DNA from 2 places in the Methylobacterium sp. CM6244 genome. Region 2 is predicted to be linked to the other one. Evidence: predicted binding sites of a transcription regulator. Region 2 holds the regulator's gene; the other holds the start of a gene.

Region 1 (7,458 bases), 2.1 Mb from region 2:
AGGACAAGGTGCCGCTGATCACGATCAATCACGGCCGCACCGATTCCACCGATGGCCGGCTCTTCCCCTACGTCTTCCCGCTCCTCCTCAACCCCTACAGCGAGACATCCGGCATCGTCGAATATCTCGGGAGCCGCGAGGGTGAACTCGACAGGCTCAAGGGCAAGACCATCGCGGTGCTCTATCATGGCTCGCCGTACGGCAAGGAGACGATCCCGATCTATGAGCTCCTCGCCAAGAAGCACGGCTTCAAGGTCGAGCAGATCGAGGTGCCGCATCCCGGCAACGAGCAGCAATCGCAATGGCTGACCATCCGCCGCCTCAAGCCGGATTACGTGGTCCTGCGCGGCTGGGGCGTGATGAACCCGGTGGCGTTGAAGACCGCTCAGAAGACGGGCTTTCCCGCCAACCGCATCGTCGGCAACGTCTGGTCCAACTCGGAGGAGGACGTGATCCCGGCAGGAGAGGCCGCCAAGGGCTACGTCGCCATCACCACGCAGGCGTCGGGCGCCGAATATCCGGTGCTGAAGGACATCATCAAGACCGTCTACGACGGCAATACCGGCAATCTCGCCGACAAGAAGCGCATCGGCAGCGTCTACCACAACCTCGGCATCGTGAACGGCATCCTCAACGTCGAGGCGGTGCGGGCGGCGCAAGCGAAGTTCGGCAAGCGGACGCTCACCGGAGACGAGGTCCGCTGGGGCTTCGAGCACCTGCGTCTCGACGAAGCCCGCGTCGCGGCTTTGGGCGCCAAGGGCCTGTTCCACTCCATCAACGTCACCTGCGCCAACCACGAGGGCGATGGCCGCGTCACCTTCCAGCAATGGGACGGGGCGAAATGGAAGGTGGTCTCCGACTGGATCGCCCCCGACTGGGCGACCCTGCGCCCGATCATCGAGGCCTCCTCGGCGACCTACGCCAAGGAGCACGGCATCACGCCGCGCAACTGTGCCGCCGAGGAGAATGCGACCCACGCCGCGGCGGCCACTCCGTGACCGGCACGCCGCTGCTACGCGTCGAGGCGCTGGAGGCCCGCTATGGCGGCGCCGTCCGCGCCCTCTCGGGAGTCGACCTCACCGTCGCAGCGGGCGAGATCGTCGCCCTCGTGGGCTCCAACGGCGCCGGCAAGACCACCGTCCTCAAGGCGGTCTCGAACCTCCTGCCGGCCGAGCACGGGCAGGTGACGGCGGGCCGCATCGTCTATGACGGACAGGACGTGTCCCGGACACCCACCGACGCCCTGGTGCGGGCGGGCCTCGTCGGGGTGCTCGAAGGCCGCCACTGCTTCCGAGGGCTCAGCGTGGAGGAGAACCTCGTCACCGGTGGGCTCGGGCGCGGCTCGAACCGATCCGCCATCCGGTCCGACCTGGAGCGGATCTACGCGATCTTCCCGCGCCTGCTGCGGAAGCGCCGGATTCTGGCCGGGCTGATCTCCGGCGGCGAACAACAGATGGTGGCGATCGGGCGTGCCCTGATGGGCCGTCCGCGCCTGCTCGTCCTCGACGAACCCTCCATGGGCCTCGCTCCGCAGGTGGTGGCCGAGATCTTTCGCACCCTCGCACGCCTCAACCGCGACGAGGGACTGACGATCCTGGTCGCCGAGCAGAACGTCACCGTCGCCCTGCGCCATGCGGACCGGGCGGTCGTGCTGGAGAATGGACGCAGCGTCCTCACTGGCACCGCCGCCGAACTTCGTGGGCGCGACGACATCAAGACGTTCTATCTCGGCCTCGGGACGGCGCCCACCCACGTGCCGGCCTGAACGGTGTCGTTCCAAGAACGGGACCCTGCGCCTGGGGAAGGGCGCCGTCACGAGGCCGGCAACAACGCTTTCACCCGCGGTATCACCTCGGTGCCGAGCAATGAGATGGATCGCTGCATGGCATCCGGCTCCTGCATCGCCGAACTCATCTGGAAGGTCAGACGGGATATGCCACCGAGCGCGGCGCTGGCCGTCACCACCTTCGCCGCAACCGTGTCCGGCGCTCCGATCAGGTAGGCGCCGTAGGGGCCGCACATGGCTTCGAATTGCTCACGCTGGTTCGTCTTCGGCCATCCCCGCTCCGCCCCGATCTTCCCGAACAGCTGAGCCCAGCCGGGATAGAACGCCTCCTGCGCGGCCCCGTCGGTGTCGGCGACGAAACCGACGGCATGCACCCCGACCTTGAGTCTCTCCGGTGCATGGCCCGCCTGGCGGCCGGCTTCGCGGTAAAGGTCGACCAGGGGGCGAAAGCGTTGGAAGCTACCGCCGATGATGGCGACCATCAGCGGCAGGCCGAGGGTGCCGGCGCGCGCGAAGGAGGCCGGTGTTCCACCCACACCGATCCAGATCGGAAGCGTCTCCTGGTGCGGACGCGGATAGACGCCTTGGCCGGTGAGCGGCGGGCGGAACCGGCCGCGCCAGGTGATATGGGTCCGCTCGCGCAGCGTTAGAAGCAGGTCGAGCTTCTCCGCGAAGAGGGCGTCGTAATCCTCGGCGGCGAACCCGAAGAGCGGGTAGGCCTCGCCGAAGGAGCCGCGCCCGACCACGATCTCCGCCCGGCCCTTGGCGATCAGGTCGAGGGTAGCGAACTCCTGAAAGACGCGGACCGGGTCGGCCGCGCTCAACACCGTGACGGCGCTTGTCAATCGGATCCGGCTCGTGCGTGCCGCCGCGGCCGCGAGGATGACGGCCGGAGCCGCATCGAGGAATTCGGCGCGGTGGTGCTCACCGATACCGAAGACGTCGAGCCCGGCCCGGTCGGCCACCTCCACTTCCGCGAGCAGACGCGCCATGCGCTCGGCCGCCGGAAGGGACCGGCCCGTTTCCGGATCGGGAAGGGTGACGGCGAAGCTGTCGATGCCGAGTTCCATGGCGGACGGTCTCTCTGGTGCGATCAGATGGAAGAAGCGTGCAGATCGATGAGGCGAGAATGGGAGCGCGGCCCCTTTGCGATGGCGCCGCATCCGTTCGCGTCGGCCGCGGCCATCCCGGGCAACGGCCCCTTACTCAGCGACGGCGCCCCAGGACCGAGAGGATCTGGTCTCGGCGCAGCCAGGTCAGGGTTCCGGTGAGGGCAAGCAGCACGGCAGCCGGGGCCACCGGCGTGGGTAGAACGACCAGATGGGCGATGATGGCGCCGACCATGGTGCAGGCCAGCCAGAGGGCGGCAAAGGCCGCGTAGCCGGGGATCAGGAGGGTGATGGCGCCTGCGACTTCCACGAGGCCGGTGACGATGCGGAACCATTGGCCGACACCGATGAGATCATAGACCTGCACCATCATCGGCACCCCGGCGAGTTTGGCGCCGCCCGCCGCCAGGAACACGAGAGCGAGCAGGATCTGCAACGACCATGTCGCGATGGTGAGTTTGCGCGACGGAGCGGACGGGGCCGTGAGGGTCTGTGACATGATGAACATCCAGTTCGATGTCGCCGAACTCTGGACCGGCTCGGCTGTGCGCTAAGCCGTAGGCCCCTTCCATCCCCCATCGAAGCCTATATCTTTCGATGCATACCATCACCTGGACAGATGGATGCTCGACCAACTCACCCTCGATCAACTCCGGACTTTCGTCGCCGCGGTTGATACCGGCAGCTTCTCCGCAGCCGCACGCAAGCTCGGGCGGGCGCAGTCGCTGGTCAGCCAGTCTCTGGCAAACCTGGAGACGCAATCCGGCATCAAGCTCTTCGACCGCTCGAACCGTTATCCGGTCCTGACTGAGGCGGGCCGCGTGCTGCTCGCCCATGCACGCGCGACGGTAGCGGCCGCCGAGACGTTCAAGGCCCAGGCCCGGGACCTTGCCGGCGGCCTGGAGGCGGAAGTCAGCATCGTGCTGGACGTCCTGTTCCCGTTCCAAGTGCTCACGCAAGCCGTGGCCGCGTTCCAGCCGACCTTTCCCTCCACGCCCCTGCGCATCCAGGTCGAGACCCTGGGGGCGGTGATCGCGCCGGTCCTCGACGGGCGCTGCGCTTTCGCGGTCGCGGGTGCCACGCCCCTGCTGCCGCCCGAGCTTGCGCGCGAGCCGTTGCGCCAGATCGAACTGGTCATGGTCGCCTCGCCCGCCCATCCCCTCGCGCGCAGGACGGGGACGATCCCGACCGCCGACTTGGCCGAGCATGTCCAACTCGTCCTGACCGACCGCAGCGAGCTGACGAAGGGGCGCGAGTTCGGCGTGTTCTCGCCGAGGACCTGGCGGCTGGCCGATCTCGGAGCCAAGCATGCTTTCCTGCGCTCGGGGCTCGGATGGGGCGGGATGCCCCTGGAGGTCGTGGCGGATGACCTCGCCGTCGGACACCTCGTGCGCCTCGACATCGCCGCGTTGCCGAAGGGTGGCCTCTTCCTGCCGATGTGGGCCGTATACCCGATGGAGCGGCCTCCGGGACCGGCCGGGCGCTGGCTCATTGCCCAATTGCGTTGCGCCGACACGGGCCAGTGACGCCAACCATGATGAGCGACGAACGCCACCGCGCCGACAGAGTGGTCGAGGTCAGAATCGAAAAAAGGTGGTCGTTCCATCCGACAGGGCCGGACGGATTCGGACAACGCTTAGCAGCGCCTGCACTTGGCACGCTTCAAGGAGCGAGTTCGCGTCGTACGTTCGTGTCGATGACTTTAATCCAGCGCCATCGGTGCTTTTTGAATGCATGTCACAGGACTGTTATGAGCGCGACCTACTGGCAGGATCGTTGATCCCCCGGGTCCTGAGGCCATCATGTCCGACGCCGTTGCTGCTCCGACCGGCCTGCCGCAGGGCGCCAAGGCGCCCGCCACGGGGCCAAAGCTCGACCACGGCATTCATCCGGGCGGCGTCATCGCCTTCCTGCTCGTGCTGGTCGCCGGACTGGGCTACGCGCTCTACAGCCTCGTGACCGACATGAACGCGGTGGGCCGGTCGCCTCTCGCCATCGGCGCCTTCGTGCTGCTCGGACTGGCTCTGCTCATAGCTCTGGCCTTCGAGTTCGTGAACGGGTTCCACGACACCGCTAATGCCGTGGCCACCGTGATCTATACCCACTCGATGCCGCCGCTCGTCGCGGTCATCTGGTCGGGCGCCTTCAACTTCCTCGGTGTGATGCTGTCCTCCGGTGCGGTCGCCTATGCCATCGTCACCCTGCTGCCGGTGGAACTGATCCTGCAGGTCGGGTCATCGGCCGGTTACGCAATGATCTTCGCGCTGCTCATCGCCGCGATCCTCTGGAACCTGGGCACCTGGGCTTTCGGCCTGCCGAACTCGTCGTCCCATGCCCTGATCGGATCGGTCATCGGCGTCGGCCTCGCCAACCAGATGATGGCCCCCGAGGGGCAGGCAACTTCGGGCGTCGACTGGGCGCAGGCCCTGGGCGTGTTCAAGGCGCTGCTGTTCAGCCCCGTCATCGGGTTCGTCGCCGCCGCCCTGCTGCTGCTGGCCCTCAAATTCACCGTGCGGCGCAAGGATCTCTACGAGGCCCCCAAGGGCGAAACCCCGCCGCCTTTGTGGATTCGCAGCCTTCTGATCCTGACCTGCACGCTCGTGTCGTTCTTCCATGGCGGCAATGACGGCCAGAAGGGCATGGGCCTGATCATGCTCATCCTCATCGGCGCCGCCCCCACCGCCTACGCCCTCAACCGCACGATGGCGGACGACACCACCCCGGCCTTCATCCAGACCTCCCAGAACGCCAGCACGGTATTCGCCAGCCATGCCGGGAACGCGCCGAAGCCTGACGCCGCCGAGGCCCGCAAGCAGGTCTCGGAAGCTCTCAAGTCCAAGGACCTGAACCAGCCTGCCGTGTACGGGGCCCTCGCCGCGCTCTCCACCGACATCGCCGATAACGTGAAGGCCTACGGCGCCATCAAGCAGGTGCCGGCTGCGGCGACGTCGAACCTGCGCAACGACATGTATCTCGCCGCCGACGCGATCCGGCTCCTGCCGAAGAACGGCGCGACATTCTCGGAAGCCGAGGCCGGTACCCTGAAGGCCTATACCGGCCTCCTCAACGATGGGACACGCTACATCCCGACTTGGGTCAAGGTCTGCGTCGCGCTGGCTCTCGGCCTCGGCACGATGGTCGGCTGGAAGCGCATCGTCGTCACCGTGGGCGAGAGAATCGGGAAGACCCATCTCACCTACGCGCAGGGCGCTTCCGCCGAGATGGTCGCCGCCGGCACCATCGGTCTCGCCGAACTCTACGGTCTGCCAGTCTCGACCACGCACATCCTGTCGAGCGGCGTCGCCGGTACCATGGCCGCCAACGGTTCGGGCCTGCAGATGTCGACCGTCCGCAACATGGCGCTGGCCTGGGTCCTGACCCTGCCAGCCGCCATCACCCTGGCGGGCGTCCTCTTCTTCATCCTACGGCACGTGTTCTAGCGGCACCTCGACGTCGCCGGCCGGGGACCCGATGCTGGACGATCGCAGCGTCCCGCGGTAGGCGTCCGCGGCCGAAGCAGGGTTGCTTCACGAAACGGGACTGGCCCCTTGAGCGAACGAACAGGGGCGGGAGCGCTGACGATCTACCTCGACGTGGACGGCGTCGTCACGACGGTGGACTTTCAACGGCAAGCCGGGAAGGACAGGCTCAACCCGACCCAGGTTGCCCTCGTTGCCGCCCTGGTACGGGAGTTCGACGCGAAGGTGGTCGTGTCGTCCACATGGCGCGTCGACGATTGCCGCCCGACACTGGTGGAAGCCGGCCTATCCGAGGACTGCTTTCACCCGGACTGGCGGACGGCCATCCTGCCGACGAGCCGGAATGCCGAAACGGGCGCGATGCTTCCCGCCGAGCAAGCCGGGCGCGGCGATGAGATCACCGAGCACGCGAGCCGGAACCACATCACGCACTATCTCGTCCTCGACGACGTAGAGGTCGGCCCGGCCCATGCGGGTCGGCACGTTCGTCCCGTTGCAGAGCTTGGACTAAGCGAGGCGGAGGGGATCCTGGCCCGCGACCTGCTGGCGGGATGGCGGCCCCTCGAGCAATGATGGGTCAGATTGGCTCATTCCCACGCACCGCCGATTTACTTCCCCATAGGGATTGAACTTTTCGAAAGCACCGGTCATTCCATGACAGTGGAGTGACACCCGCGTCACGCTGCCCCCGACATCGACAGGGTCTCCTGGACCTTTGCCGGACCTGCCCGTCCGGTCCCGCCTCGACGCCGCACCCGTGCGGCTGCTGAGAGCGCGTCGCGTCGGATCGTCGTTCGGCAGGAAGGAGTGGCTGCGATGTTCGGGTTCAGAACTCACGGAAGGACGTCCAGTCCTTCGCTCGCGGTCCTGGGCATTGCCGAACGGTCGGCCGCGGAAGCCTATGCCGCGCTCATCGCCACAGGCTGGTCGGAGATCGGATTCGGGTACCATGGTACCGTCCATGCGCATCCGGACCATCCGGACGTCGTCGTGCGCTTCGCACGCAAGGCCGATGGGTTCGGCGATTATGCGGCCCTGCTTCGCAAGGGGTTCGCAGGCTCCGATGGCCCGCACGCGCCGCGTA
Region 2 (7,458 bases):
GCCGCGCTCGTTCGAGCCCCGATCCATACCGTGTTTTCCTCCTGTCCTACAGCGCTCGAGCGGTCGCCGGCCGGCTCCTGTCATCGATCTGTCATGGCTCCGTCATAGAGCCAGCATGATCGGGCGGGTAACGGTGCGCTGCAGCAGGATTGCTCTTGCAGCGCGGCACGTACAGCGCCCGGACAGATTACGGAGAGCCACCGTGAAACCCTTCCATTTCGCCCTCGCCATCGGGCTCGCGACCGCACAGTTCGGCGCCGTCGCCCAGGCCGCCGACATCACCGGTGCCGGCGCGACCTTCCCATTCCCGGTCTATTCGAAATGGGCTGAAGCCTACCGCAAGGATACCGGCACGGGCCTGAACTACCAGTCCATCGGCTCCGGCGGCGGCATCAAGCAGATCCAGGCCAAGACCGTCGATTTCGGCGCCACCGACGCCCCGCTGAAGGGCCCCGCCCTGGAGAAGGACGGCTTCGTCCAGTTCCCCACCGTCATGGGCGGCGTCGTCACCGTGGTGAACATCGCCGGCGTCGAGCCGGGCAAACTCAAGCTCACCGGCGAACTCGTCGCCGACATCTACGCCAACAAGATCACCAAGTGGAGCGACCCCAAGATCGCTGCCCTCAACAACGGCCTGAAGCTCCCCGACGCGCCGATCACCCCGGTCTACCGTTCGGATGCCTCCGGCACGACCAGCATCTTCACCACCTATCTCAGCGCGGTCTCCGAGAGCTGGAAGAAGGAATTCGGTGCGGCCACCACGGTCAGCTGGCCCGCCGGCCAGGGTGGTAAGGGCAACGAGGGCGTTACCGCCACCGTCAAGCAGGTCGCGAACTCCATCGGCTACGTGGAATCGGCCTACGCCAAGCAGAACAAGCTCAGCCACACTCTGATCCAGAACAAGGCCGGCAAGTTCCCGGCCCCGGATGATAAGGCGTTCCAGGCCGCCGCCGCCTCCGCCGATTGGAAGGCCGCTCCCGGCTTCGGCATCTCCCTCGTGAACCAGGCCGGCGACGAAGCTTGGCCGATCACCGCGGCCACCTTCATCCTCGTCTACAAAGAGCCGGCCGACGCCGCCAAGTCCGCGGAAGTGCTCAAGTTCTTCGATTGGGCCTACAAGAACGGCGACAAGCTCGCCGTCGATCTCGACTACGTGCCGCTGCCCGACAACGTCGTCGCCCTCGTCCACAGCGAGTGGAAGGAAATCAAGGGCAAGGACGGCAAGCCCGTCTTCTAAGGCACGTCCTCACGGACCGAACCACCCTCTCAGGCCCGGCGAAAGCGTCGGGCCTGCTCCACGAGAAGACATGGCGACACACCTCGCCACCCGTCTCCCCACGCGATACGACCCCTCAAGGTGAAGAAGTAGACGTCGGATGGCCGCCTTGACTGAACAGATTTCGCTGGCCCGCACGGGCTCCCCCGCTCGCAAGAAGCCGGGCGGCCTCGGCGACCAGCTCTTCCGCGCCGCCTCCTACGCGTCGGCGCTGCTGGTCCTCCTCTTCCTCGCGGGCATCCTCGCCTCGATCGCCTATGGCGGCTGGCCGGCCTTCGCGGAATTCGGCCTCGGCTTCATCACCTCCAGCTCCTGGAACATCGGCCAGGAGCAGTACGGCGCTCTCGTCGCCATCGTCGGCACCCTGGTCTCGGCCGTCCTCGCCCTCCTCATCGGCGTGCCGATCTCCATCGGCATCGCGGTCTACCTCACGCAGCTCTGCCCCGGCTGGGCGCGCAAGCCCGTCTCGATGACGATCGAGCTCCTCGCCTCGGTGCCGAGCATCATCTACGGCATGTGGGGCCTGTTCATCTTCGCCCCGCTCTTCGCCCATTACGTGCAGATGCCGGTCTCGAGCGTAGTGGAGGGCATGCCCATCGTCGGCACGCTGTTCTACGCCCGCGTCCCCTCGGGCGTCGGCATTCTCACCGCCGGTATCATCCTGGCGATCATGATCGTGCCCTTCGTCGCCTCGATCACCCGCGACATGCTCGACCAGATCCCCACCGTGCTGCGCGAGAGCGCCTACGGCATCGGCTGCACCACCTGGGAGGTCGTGCGCCACGTGCTGGTGCCGCAGGCCTCGGTCTCGATCATCGGCGCGGTCATGCTCGGCCTCGGCCGCGCGCTCGGCGAGACCATGGCGGTGACCTTCGTCATCGGTAACGCCAACCGCCTCTCCGGTTCGATCTTCGATCCCGGCTCCACCATCGCCTCGCGCATCGCCAACGAGTTCAACGAGGCCGACGGCCTGCAGCTCAACTCGCTGATGGCGCTCGGCTGCATCCTCTTCATCATCACCTTCATCGTCCTGATCATCGCACGCCTGCTCGTCCGGCGCGTGAAGGTCGCCTGACCCCGGGAGCCCGAATCATGGACGCCGTCACCACTCTCCCCACAACCGCGGCCCCGCCGCGTGTCAGCCGGGTCCGGTCGAGCCGCCGGGTCGCCGACAAGCTCCTCATCGTCGGCAGCACCGTCGCCACGCTGATCGGTATCGTCGTGCTGGGCTCGATCCTGCTCATGCTCATCGTCGAGGGCATGAAGGGCTTCTCGCCGCTGCTCTTCACCGAGCCGACGCCGGGCCCGGGCTCCGAAGGCGGCGGCATCGCCAACGCGATCCTCGGAAGCCTGGTCCTCACCCTCATCGGCATCGTCATCGCGACGCCGGTGGGTGTCATGGCCGGCACCTATCTGGCCGAATACGGCCGCAACTCGAAGCTCGCCGACGTGATCCGCTTCCTCAACGACATCCTGCTCTCGGCCCCCTCGATCCTCATCGGCCTGTTCGTCTACACGCTGATGGTGCGACCGATGGGGACCTATTCGGGCTGGGCCGGCGGCGTGGCTCTCGCCATCATCGCCACCCCGGTGATCGTGCGCACCACCGAGGACATGCTGCGCCTCGTGCCCTCGACCCTGCGCGAGGCCGGCGCGGCCCTCGGTGCCCCGCCCTCCATCGTCATCAAGAGCATCACCTGGCGCGGCGCCAGCGCCGGCATCGTGACCGGCATCATCCTGGCACTCGCCCGCATCGCCGGCGAGACCGCGCCGCTGCTCTTCACCGCGCTCAACAACAACAGCTGGTTCTCGCCCAACCTCATGGGCGGCATCCCCAACCTTCCGGTGATGATCTACCAGTTTGCACTCTCGCCCTACTCGAACTGGCAGCAGCTCGCCTGGGCCGGCGCCCTCCTCATCACCGCTACGATCCTCGCCCTGTCGATCGTGGCCCGCTTCGTCATCAAGAGCGAGCGGGCGCGCTGATCCCGCGCCCCCGTCCCACCCCGTTTTCGACAAGGACACGCATCCGATGAACGCCGCTCCCGCGATCACGCAGGCCCAGCTGACCGGTCGCCACCAGGCCGACGATCAGGCCCCCATCCGCATCGCCGTGAAGGACCTGAACTTCTATTACGGCTCGTTCCACGGCCTGAAGTCGGTCAACCTCAACTTCCACGACCGCCAGGTCACCGCCCTGATCGGCCCGTCGGGCTGCGGGAAGTCGACCCTGCTGCGGACCTTCAACCGCATCTACAGCCTCTATCCGGAGCAGCGCGCCGAGGGTGAGATCCTCCTCGACGGGCAGAACGTGCTCGATTCGAAGGTCGATCTGAACGAGCTGCGCTCGCGCATCGGCATGGTGTTCCAGAAGCCGACGCCCTTCCCGATGTCGATCTACGACAACGTCGCCTTCGGCCTGCGTCTCTACGAGAAGCTGCCCAAGGCCGATCTCGACGTGCGCGTCGAGGAATCCTTGCGCAAGGCCGCCCTCTGGGACGAGGTGAAGGACAAGCTCAAGCAATCCGGCATGGGTCTCTCCGGCGGTCAGCAGCAGCGTCTCTGCATCGCCCGCACCGTCGCCCAGCGTCCCGAGGTGATCCTGTTCGACGAGCCGACCTCGGCCCTCGACCCGATCTCCACGGGCCGCATCGAGGAGCTGATCGAGCAGCTGCGCTCGGAATTCACGATCGTCATCGTGACCCACAACATGCAGCAGGCCGCGCGCATCTCGCAGTTCACGGCGTTCATGTATCTTGGCGAACTGGTCGAGTTCGGCCCGACGACACGGATCTTCATGAACCCCGAGAAGCGCCAGACCCAGGACTACATCACCGGCCGCTTCGGCTGAGCCCGCCGGGGCCGCGTTCCGCGGCACCGGTCCCGATCCTATGCGATGCGGGCTGCCAGGGGCGGCCTCGGTCGAGGAGTGCGAGCATGCCCAACCACATCGTCAGTTCCTACGACACGGAACTGGAAAACCTGCGCCGCTCGATTTCCGAGATGGGCGGGATCGCCGAGAAGATGATGACCGATTCCGGCAATGCCCTGGTGCGCCGGGACGTGCCCCTGGCGCAGGCTGTCATCGCCGCCGACAAGCGTCTCGACGCGATCCAGCACGAGGTCGAGGAGCGGGCGATCCTGCTCATCGCCAAGCGCCAGCCGCTGTCCATCGACCTGCGCGAGACGGTATCGGCGATCCGCGTGTCGAACGATCTCGAGCGGATCGGCGACCTGTCCAAGAACGTCGCCAAGCGTGTGGTCGCCATCGCCGATCAGATCCAGCCGCAGAAGATCGTCATCGGCGTCCAGCATATGGGCGATCTGGTGCAGGAGCAGCTGAAGGACGTCCTCGACGCCTATGGCAGCCAGGACGTGAAGGCCGCCCTCGACGTGTGGGAGCGCGACGATTCCATCGACGCCCTCTACAACTCGCTCTTCCGCGAGCTGCTGACCTACATGATGGAAGATCCGCGCAACATCTCGTTCTGCACGCATCTCCTGTTCTGCGCCAAGAACATCGAGCGGATCGGCGATCACACCACCAACATCGCCGAGACGATCCATTATCTCGTCACCGGCACGAACGAGCTCGCCGAGCGGGACCGCCCGAAGAACGACGCGTCGAACTACGCCACCGTGTCGATGCCCGCCAGCGCCTGATCGCTGCCCCTGCCGGCCGCTCCAGCACACGCTCGGCGCGGCCGTCGCGTCCATCCGGGACGGTCGCCATCACCCTGAAAACATCCGCATGAACACGCGCATCCTGATCGTCGAGGACGAGGAGGCCCTCACTCTCCTCCTCCGCTACAACCTGGAAGCGGAGGGCTTCGTCGTCGATTCCGCCGCGCGGGGCGACGAGGCCGATCTGCGCCTTCAGGAGCAGGTTCCCGATCTCGTCCTGCTCGATTGGATGATGCCCGGCCTGTCCGGCATCGAGCTGTGCCGCCGCATCCGCGCACGGCGGGAGACCGAGCGGCTGCCGGTGATCATGCTGACGGCGCGGGGCGAGGAGGGCGACCGCATCCGCGGCCTCGGCACCGGCGCCGACGATTACATCGTCAAGCCGTTCTCGGTGCCGGAGCTCCTCGCGCGGGTGCGTGCGCTCCTGCGCCGGGCCAAGCCGACCCATGTGTCGGACCTGCTGGTGGCCGGCAATATCGAACTCGACCGGGTCAGCCACCGCATCCGCCGGCAGGGCCGCGAGATCCATCTTGGGCCCACCGAGTTCAAGCTCCTCGAATTCCTGATGCAGAGCCCCGGCCGCGTGTTCTCGCGCGAGCAGCTGCTCGACGGGGTCTGGGGCCACGACGTCTATATCGACGAGCGCACGGTGGACGTCCATGTGGGCCGCCTGCGCAAGGCGATCAACCGCCCGCGCCAGAGCGACCCGATCCGCACCGTGCGCGGCTCCGGCTATTCCTTCGACGAGATGTTCTCCACGGACGAGTGAGGCCACGGCCGGCTTCTCGCCGCTCCGTCCGGAACGAGCATCCCCATCGTGACGATGGTGGGTGGCCTTGCCCGCGGGCGATCCTCGCGAACCGATGCCATTCCGGCCGCCACGAGATATCGCGTTCGATCTCGGACGTCTGTCCGTTCCGGCATGTGCTCGCCCCCGGAGGGGGCAGGCATTCACCCATCTGGCGGGCAGAATAAGCCCTCTTCCTTCCAGGGGAGGGGGAACGGTCACGCCTGTCGAATCCTCCTGAATAAGGGGAACAGTCGTCAGGCAGATGTCTGAATCCGTCAGCCCTGGGGGCGTAAATCCGACGTTTGGTGCCCGCTGCCGGGTCTACTTTCGGCCCAACGTCGACGGATCCTGCGGCCGCCGCCATCCGCTGAAAGCGGACATTGATCATGGGCGGAAACGACCGCTCCACTATGCGGTTTATCCGCTTTCGACGTCGCTACGTCACCTTGTCAGGTGACGTCGGGCTTCAGCACCCGCGTGTCATACCAACCGAGACGACGGTCATCGGCGGATCGCAAGGTGAGTTGAGCGACCGGAGCCCCGACTTCACGATCGACCAAGCGAGACCGGCGATCGGTCGGCTCATAGAGATGAGCCTCCCCCCATTGTCGAAGCGCGACGATGACGAGGAAAAGGCCGCGCCCCTTCTCCGTCAGGACGTATTCCCGGTAGGCGGTCCCGTCCGAGGCGGGCGCCGTCTCCAGAATTCCCCGTTCGGTCAGGTCGCGAAGGCGGGTCGCCAGCATACCTTTGGCGATGCCGAGACCAGTCTGGAACTCACTGAAGCGCCGCACTCCGTCGAAAGCATCGCGGATGATGAGGAGCGACCACCAGTCGCCAATGACATCGAGCGCACGCGCAACCGGGCACCCGGCGTTCCAGAGGCTGACGCGCTTTGCCACGAAGGTACGCTCCCGTTTCAAGCTGGTCTCAATTTAGAACTGGAATGAGCCGGTCACAAGTGGTCTCAAGATGAAACCAGATTGGATGTCATCGACAGGACCGCCATGACGCACGGAAGAGATGGGCAAACCTCCACCGAGCCGGAGGGGGCCTTGCCCAGGACGACGATCCTGATTTTCGCCGTCGCCGCCGGCTTGAGTGTCGCGAACATCTACTACGCCCAGCCCCTGCTCGATGCGATGGCGCAGGAGTTCGGCATCTCGCCTGCCGCGATCGGGCTCGTGGTGACCCTGACCCAGGTCGGCTACGAGCTGGGCTTGATCTTCATCGTGCCGCTCGGCGATCTCATCGACCGCCGTCGCCTCATCCTCGGCCAGGGGCTTCTGTCGGTGCTCGCGCTGGTGGCGGTGGCCACGGCCAAGTCCGGAGCGATCCTGTTCGCCGGCATGGCGGCGGTTGGGTTGCTCGCCGTCGTGGTTCAGGTTCTGGTCGCATTCGCCGCGACGCTCGCGACACCGACCGAACGAGGTCGGGTGGTCGGTACAGTCACGAGCGGCATCGTGATCGGCATCCTGGCGGCGCGCTTCGCGGCCGGGATACTGGCCGATATCGGTGGCTGGCGAGCGGTCTATCTGGTCTCCGCGATCCTGTCGCTCGCCCTCGTCGGCCTGCTCGTGCGCGTCCTGCCACGGCATCGGATCCCGGCCGGAACCGGCAGCTACGTCGCCGCCCTCCGCTCGGTCCCCATCCTGTTCCTCAGCGAGCTGGTCTTGCTGGTTCGGGGTGTTCTCGCGCTTCTGATCTT

The links. The regulator PhoB, encoded in region 2, activates phosphate uptake and scavenging genes when phosphate is short. The targets are predictions, from matches to a motif close to TGTCATNNANCTGTCAT.
Region 1: the regulator PhoB is predicted to act here: its motif matches at 4,631-4,647, upstream of ACYQML_RS15590 (inorganic phosphate transporter).

The regions. Positions count from the first base shown of each region.
Region 1 covers NZ_CM139247.1:3,333,353-3,340,810, forward strand. The annotation lists gene ACYQML_RS15565 (ABC transporter substrate-binding protein) at 1-998, shown strand, start outside; gene ACYQML_RS15570 (ABC transporter ATP-binding protein) at 995-1,765, shown strand; gene ACYQML_RS15575 (LLM class flavin-dependent oxidoreductase) at 1,813-2,856, opposite strand; gene ACYQML_RS15580 (DoxX family protein) at 2,993-3,394, opposite strand; gene ACYQML_RS15585 (LysR family transcriptional regulator) at 3,519-4,421, shown strand; gene ACYQML_RS15590 (inorganic phosphate transporter) at 4,698-6,335, shown strand; gene ACYQML_RS15595 (HAD domain-containing protein) at 6,444-6,947, shown strand; gene ACYQML_RS15600 (hypothetical protein) at 7,191-7,458, shown strand, end outside.
Region 2 covers NZ_CM139247.1:205,039-212,496, reverse strand. The annotation lists gene pstS (phosphate ABC transporter substrate-binding protein PstS) at 203-1,237, shown strand; gene pstC (phosphate ABC transporter permease subunit PstC) at 1,377-2,351, shown strand; gene pstA (phosphate ABC transporter permease PstA) at 2,369-3,262, shown strand; gene pstB (phosphate ABC transporter ATP-binding protein PstB) at 3,309-4,127, shown strand; gene phoU (phosphate signaling complex protein PhoU) at 4,214-4,939, shown strand; gene phoB (phosphate regulon transcriptional regulator PhoB) at 5,028-5,729, shown strand; gene ACYQML_RS00980 (winged helix-turn-helix transcriptional regulator) at 6,200-6,652, opposite strand; gene ACYQML_RS00975 (MFS transporter) at 6,758-7,458, shown strand, end outside.